DNA from 3 places in the Streptomyces sp. 2114.4 genome. Region 3 is predicted to be linked to each of the others. Evidence: riboswitches for the same ligand, from Rfam matches in the RefSeq annotation. Region 3 holds a riboswitch; each other region holds the start of a gene.

Region 1 (2,256 bases), 1.5 Mb from region 3:
ACCGTCACCGGGGACTACGCGAACCACGACGACCTCTGCGCCCTGCTCGACGCCCTCGATGTTCCCGACGCCGTCCTCGTCGGCCTCTCCCATGGCGCGCGGGTCGCGCTCGACACGGCCATAGCCCGCCCTGAGCGGGTGACGGCCCTCGCGCTCGCCTCCCCCGGCATCAGCGGCCGCGCCTTCACCGACCCCTTCCTCCTGGAACACATCAAGGCGCAGGTGGCGGCGATCGGCGCACCGGACGGCGCGGAACGCTATGTCGAGCACTTCCTGCGGATGTGGGTGGACGGACCGCACCGCGAGCCCTTTGCGGTGCACCCGGGATTCCGTGCGCGGATGCGCGCCTCGGCCGAGGCCAATGTGGAGGTCCATGCCGAGGGTACGGGTGCCGGTATGCCCCTGGAAGCCGGTGCCGCCGACCGCCTGGGCGAGATACGGGTGCCCACCGTCGTGTTCGACGGCGACCTCGACAGCAGGGACATCTCCGCCAATGCCCATGCGATCACGCTGACCGTTCCCGGCGCCCGACGAGTCCGGATACCGGGCGCGGCGCATATGGTCAATCTGGAGAACACCGCACTCTTCGACCACGAACTCCACGCCTTCCTCTCCTCCCTGGACTACTGAGGGCTATTGAGGGCCGCTGTGAACCACTGGGGACCAACTGGGGACCACTGGGGACCACTGCGGCCTGCTGAGGACTGCTGAAGGACTGCCGCGGTCTACTGCGCCGCCGCGGACCACGGCCCCCGCCCCCGGGGCCGCCGGCACAAAAGGCGACCGGGGCCGCAGCGACCACCCCTTGGCAGCTAGAGTGACCGGGCCGTGGTGTTCGGGAAGCCGGTGACGGACCTTGGGGTCCCAGGCCGGAGCGGCCCTCGCCACTGTGATCGGGGAGTTTCCGCCCCTTCCGCAGGCGCACGGTGCGCCTGCGGCGCCACTGACCGCGACCCGCGGCCGGGAAGGCGGGGCGGGCGCGTGCACCCGTAAGCCAGGAGACCGGCCACGGCATCTCACGAAGTGATCCACGAGGTGCTGGAGCGTGACCGCCGGATGGCCCTGTCCACCGATACCCCGACCACCCCTGCCTCCGCGGCGTTCCGCTGGCGCCGGCAGGACACCGTCCGCACCGCGGGCCTGATGGCCGTCATAGCCGGCCTCCACGTCATCGCCTTCGGCGTGCTCTTCCTGCTCGTGGTGCCGTACCACTACGCCGTGGGCAGCCAGGTCTTCGGCGTGGGCCTCGGCGTCACCGCCTACACCCTCGGGATGCGGCACGCCTTCGACGCCGACCACATCGCCGCCATCGACAACACCACCCGCAAGCTGATGGCCGACGGCAAGCGGCCGGTCTCGGTCGGCTTCTGGTTCGCCCTGGGCCACTCCAGCGTGGTCGTCGTGATGGCGGCCCTGGTGGCGGGCGGCGCCCAGCTCGCCGGCGCTCTGCTCAACAACGAGTCCCGTACGCACCAGATCCTCGGCACGATCGGCACCACGATCTCGGGGAGCTTCCTCTACCTCATCGCCGCCCTCAACCTGATCGCGCTGGCCGGGATCTGGCGGGTCTTCCGCGGTATGCGCAACGGCCACTACGACGAGGCCGAGCTGGAGCAGCGCCTCGACTCGCGCGGCTTCATGAACCGCTTCCTGGGGCGGTTCACCCGCTCGATCTCCCGTCCCGGCCAGATGTTCCCGCTCGGCTTCCTCTTCGGGCTCGGCTTCGACACCGCGACCGAAGTGACGCTGATGGTGATGGCGGGCAGCGGCGCCGCGGCCGGCCTGCCCTGGTACGCCGTGCTGTGCCTGCCGCTGCTCTTCGCCGCCGGCATGAGCCTCTTCGACACCCTCGACGGCACCTTCATGAACTTCGCCTACCAGTGGGCGTTCTCCAACCCGGTGCGCAAGGTCTACTACAACCTCACCATCACCGGACTGTCGATCGCCGTCGCCTTCTTCATCGGCACGATCGAGCTGGTGACCGTGCTGCACGAGAAACTTGCCCTCAACGACCCGCTGACCGGCTGGATTTCCGGCCTCGACCTCGACAATGTCGGCTTCCTCATCGTCGGCCTGTTCGTGGTGGTGTGGGCCGCTGCACTGGCGTACTGGCGACTGGCCGGCGTCGAAAAGCGCTGGGCGGAGCGGGCAGAACGGGCAGAGCGGTCAGAGCGAACCCGGCCGACGGAGCAGGCGGACTCGGCCGAGCCTGCCACGCCAAACTCCTGAGGCGCGTGGGCTCCATGCCCCGCAGAC
Region 2 (2,256 bases), 5.6 Mb from region 3:
CTGCGAACGGCGGCCGTCGGCGTCGGTGACGGCCGCGGCGCGGGCGCGCACGGCCGGGTCGTGGGTGAGGGCGGAATGCCTACGGGAGGCCAGGTCGGCGCGGTTGGCGGCGAGTTCGGCGGCGATGGCGCCGGTGCCCCGCGCCAGACCGCGCGCCAGCGTCACGACCTCCGTGGTCTTCTGCCGGGCGAAGGCCAGCCAGCGGGCGATCTGCGGGTCGATATCGCGCTCGGCGGCGGCGTCCAGCGGGACGTGCAGCAGGGAGCAGGAGGTCGACACATCGACCCGCGCGGCCAGGCCGAGGAGCGTGCCCACCGTGGCCAGCGACTTCTCGAAGTCGTTGATCCACACATTGCGGCCGTCGACGACACCGGCGACCAGCCGCTTGCCGGGCAGTCCGCCGACCGCCGCCAGCTCCCCGAGGTTGCCGGCCGCGGCTCCGGTGAAGTCCAGCGCCAGCCCCTCGACGGGCGCCTTCGCCAGCACCGGCAGCGCCTCGCCCAGCCGGTCGAAGTACGAGGCGACCAGCAGCTGGGGGCGGTCGACGAGGGCGCCGAGGTCGCGATAGGCGCGGGCGGTGGCGTTCAGCACGGCGGGGGAGCGGTCCTGCACCAGCGCCGGCTCGTCCAGCTGCACCCAGTTGGCGCCCGCCGCCCGCAGATCGGCAAGGACCTCGGCGTAGACGGGAAGCAGCCGGTCGAGCAGCGTCAGCGGATCAAAACCGGCCGCCACACCGGGCGCGGGCTTGGCCAGCAGCAGATAGGTGACCGGCCCGACGAGGACCGGGCGGGCGGCCAGACCGAGACCCAGCGCCTCGGTCAGCTCGGCGACCTGCTTGGCGGAGTCCGCGGCGAAGACCGTGTCCGGCCCCAACTCCGGTACCAGGTAGTGGTAGTTGGTGTTGAACCACTTGGTCATCTCCAGCGGCGCCACGTCCTGTGTGCCGCGGGCCATCGCGAAGTAGCCGTCGAGGGCGTCGGCGGCGACGGCGGCGCGGTGGCGGTCCGGGACGGCGCCGACCATGACGCTGGTGTCCAGTACATGGTCGTAGTACGAGAAGTCGCCGGTCGGCACGTCGTGGACACCGGCCTCGGCGAGCTGCCGCCAATTGCCGCGGCGCAGTTCGGCGGCGGTGGCGCGCAGGGCGTCGGCGCCGACGCGGCCCTTCCAGTAGCCCTCGATGGCCCTCTTCAGTTCACGGTTCGGCCCCTGACGGGGGTAGCCGTGCACGGTGGCGCGTGCTGCCGCGGCTGCGGATGTGCTGGTCACGGAACTCTCCTTCGCGAGTTTGTCTCCATGGACCACGGGACGGGTCGAGGACGCGAAGGAACGGCGATCCGGACGGGCCCCGGCGCCAACAAGCCGGACGTACCCGTCTGATGTCCGCCGACCCGCCCTCGAGGTCACCGAGATCTCCCCGCGCACCGGTCGCGCGGGGGCACTGGCAGGTCTTCGGACTCGCGGGCACATCCACCAAGGGCGGACATCTACTGGCCGTCGCTTCCCAGACCCGGCCGGGCCCAGTGCGTATGACGGCGGTCGTTCCCACTCACCGCTGCGGGGCAGTCCCGGACTTCCACCGGGTTCCCTCTTACGACGCGCCTGCCTGGCGGACAGGGCGAACCAGTTGCCCGGCCCACCCTAGGGCATGGGTCCCCGGGGGGTGTCTCCGTAGGGGATGTTCCCCAGGGCATGGCTCCGTAGGGGGTGTTCCCCTGGGGACGTCTCCCCAGGGCATACCCCAACGCCCGCCCGGTCCGCGCCACCGAAGAGGCCAAAACCGGACCCCGACGCCCGGCCGCGCCTTGCGTTGGAGGGCGCTCCAGCTCCTAGCGTGAACGCACTACCGGAGAGCTGCGCTGATCGAAGGGAACCACGTGCGCTACACACTGTTCGGCAGGACCGGCCTGCGGGTGAGCGAGCTGAGCCTGGGTGCGATGACCATCGGCGAGGACTGGGGCTGGGGCGCGGCCAAGGACACCAGCCGCCGGATCCTGGACGCCTACGCCGAGGCCGGCGGCAACTTCGTCGACACCGCCAACAACTACACCGACGGTGCCTCGGAGCGGATCCTGGGGGAACTGCTCGAAGGCCGCCGGGACCGCTTCGTGCTGGCGAGCAAATACACCTGCGCGACCCGCAAGGGCGATGTGAACGCGGCGGGCAACCACCGCAAGAACCTGGTCCGGTCGGTGGAGGAGAGCCTGGAGCGGCTGCGCACCGACCATCTCGATGTGCTGTGGGTGCACGCACGGG
Region 3 (2,256 bases):
CCCCGTGCGTGCGGCCACCTGAGGACACGCCCCGAACCACGGGGGCCGCACCACGGGGACCGCACCACGGGAAAGGGCCCGCGACGTCCGGCGTCGCGGGCCCTTCCTCGGTAGCGCCGGATCAGGAGACGGCGGGTGCCGCCTTGGCCGCGGTGGCCTGGGACCGGGTCGGCACGACCCGCTCCGCGAGGTGGCCGAAGACCAGCCCGAAGGCGGTCCACAGCACCAGTTGAATGGTGATCGCCGACAGCCGGAACTGCCAGAGCAGCGTGGCCGAGAAGTCGTGCGGCACCTCGTTGACGGCCGGCAGGAACGCATAGGCGAGGCCGATGGCGACCACGAAGGCGGCGCCGGCCGCGACCGCCGCGTACCAGTTGCCCAGCTTCGGAGCCAGCCGCCGGCCGAGGATCGTGGCGGCGACGGCCAGCAGGATGCCGAGCAGCATCATCAGGAAGTACAGGGCGGTGCGTTTGCCGATCGTGTCGGGGTCACCGACGGACGGCGGATTGGCCGGGTACTTCAGGAACGGGACGAGGTAGACGGCCAGCAGCGCCGCGCCGGAGAGCAGCGCGGCCGTGGCGCGGGCACCGAACCTGCCGATCCGCCCGAGGGCGAAGCAGAAGGCGAGTGCGGCGATGCCGCCCAGCGCCACGCCGTAGACCAGCACGCCGGTGGCCAGGCCCGCCGTGGACTGCACACCGCGGCTGACGACCTCCATCTCGTGTTCGTGGCTGTGTGCTTCCTCGAACGCGATGGCGGCGTCCACCTGCGGTTCGCCCAGCAGATAGGCGACGACGAGGGCCAGGGCACCGGCGGCCAGACCGGCAAGCATCCCGCGCACCAGGAGGTTTCTGATGGTGACGGAGTTCATGGATGCGCCGTCCGATCAGTGGCAGGGGAAGCCGAGGAGGTGGCGCCCGTCGTGGACCCACTCGTGGACCTCCGTGCCGGAGAGCAGTGAGGTGGCGCCCTGCTCCGCGCCGATGAAGTACAGCAGAACGAGCATCAGGACGCCGAAGAACAGCGCCCAGGGGGCAATGGCTTTGAGGGGGAGCGGGGCCGGGGTGACGGCGCCGGTGGCCGGGGGTGCGATGGTCTGGGCCATGGCGGAACCTCCTGTGCGGGGAACTCGCGTCCCTGTTCGTGGGAGTGCGTAACGACATGCCGGGTCTGGCTCGCCCGGTTCCGGCCCTGCTGGGCTGGAAAAAACCGGACATACAGTGGCGCGACCGCGCCGGGATCCCACCGGCTTCCGTCATGTCGTCGTCAATATCATCGGGAACGTACCGCGAACCCGACCCCGGGCCAAGACCGCGGAGGGGGCGGAGTGGTGCAGGGCGCGGCGCGTGGGCCGGGCAACTCCCTTGTGCGGGTACGGCGTTGCCGGTGCCGGTGAACAACGAAAGAAGAGGTCATGACAACTCGGGTGATGTTGGTCTCACCGGCCGCGGGCGACGCCCAGCGCGAGGTGCGCTTCGACGACGACGGCCCGCTGAGCGAGGCCGGGCTGCGCCGTGTCCGGGAGGCGGCCGGAGCGCTGCCGAATGCCGGCCGGACCGTTGTCTCGCCCTCCGCCCGGTGCCGGAGCACGGCCGCGGAACTCGGTCTTCCGGTCCGTCCCGCGCCGGAGCTGGCGGGCTGTGCGATGGGCACCTGGCGCGGCCGCACCCTGGCGGAGGTCGCCGACGCCGAACCGCTCGCGGTGTCCGCCTGGCTGTCGGACCCGGACTTCGCGGGGCACGGCGGGGAGTCGCTGCGGCAGCTCTGCGACCGGGTCGGGGCCTGGCTCACGCGGATGGCGCCGGCCGCGGGCCGGGTGCTGGCCGTGGTCGAGCCGGATGTCGTCCGCGCGGCGGTGGTCCGCGCGCTCGGGGTTCCCGTGGAGGCGTTCTGGCGGCTGGATGTGCCGCCGCTGACCGTGACCGAGCTGAGCGGCCGCGGCGGGCGCTGGAATCTGGGTCTGGGGCGGGCGCCGGACCGCAGGTGACGGCGATACGGCCATTGTCCGGCAAAATTCGCTTGCCACTTCATCTACACATAAAGGCGACATAAGCGCAGAATTAAAAGTGCGAGGCCCGATGCCACGCGGAACGGCCAGACCGCGAGTGAAGGAGGCGAGTCGCATGGCCGACGTCTCACACCACAGGGGAGATCTCGCAGGTCACCCCGATGCTTCTGAGATGCAGGCTCGGTACGAGCGGGTGCTCGGCGGGCGTGACGTGGTACTCGTCGACGGGCCGGTGTTGCTGGTCGGTC

What was found. Region 3 has a riboswitch for cobalamin ahead of CFW40_RS03270 (CbtB-domain containing protein). Riboswitches for the same ligand answer to the same signal wherever they lie in the genome.
Region 1: another riboswitch for cobalamin. It lies ahead of CFW40_RS10095 (HoxN/HupN/NixA family nickel/cobalt transporter); the one in region 3 lies ahead of CFW40_RS03270 (CbtB-domain containing protein).
Region 2: another riboswitch for cobalamin. It lies ahead of metE (5-methyltetrahydropteroyltriglutamate--homocysteine S-methyltransferase); the one in region 3 lies ahead of CFW40_RS03270 (CbtB-domain containing protein).

What each region holds. Positions count from the first base shown of each region.
Region 1 covers NZ_FYEY01000001.1:2,321,780-2,324,035, forward strand. Annotated here, with positions in the region: gene CFW40_RS10090 (alpha/beta fold hydrolase) at 1-630, shown strand, start outside; cobalamin riboswitch at 813-1,026, shown strand; gene CFW40_RS10095 (HoxN/HupN/NixA family nickel/cobalt transporter) at 1,057-2,229, shown strand.
Region 2 covers NZ_FYEY01000001.1:6,359,970-6,362,225, forward strand. Annotated here, with positions in the region: gene metE (5-methyltetrahydropteroyltriglutamate--homocysteine S-methyltransferase) at 1-1,269, opposite strand, end outside; cobalamin riboswitch at 1,441-1,628, opposite strand; gene CFW40_RS27995 (aldo/keto reductase) at 1,878-2,256, shown strand, end outside.
Region 3 covers NZ_FYEY01000001.1:780,814-783,069, reverse strand. Annotated here, with positions in the region: gene CFW40_RS03275 (CbtA family protein) at 122-871, opposite strand; gene CFW40_RS03270 (CbtB-domain containing protein) at 887-1,105, opposite strand; cobalamin riboswitch at 1,149-1,314, opposite strand; gene CFW40_RS03265 (histidine phosphatase family protein) at 1,415-1,987, shown strand; gene CFW40_RS03260 (SPW repeat protein) at 2,124-2,256, shown strand, end outside.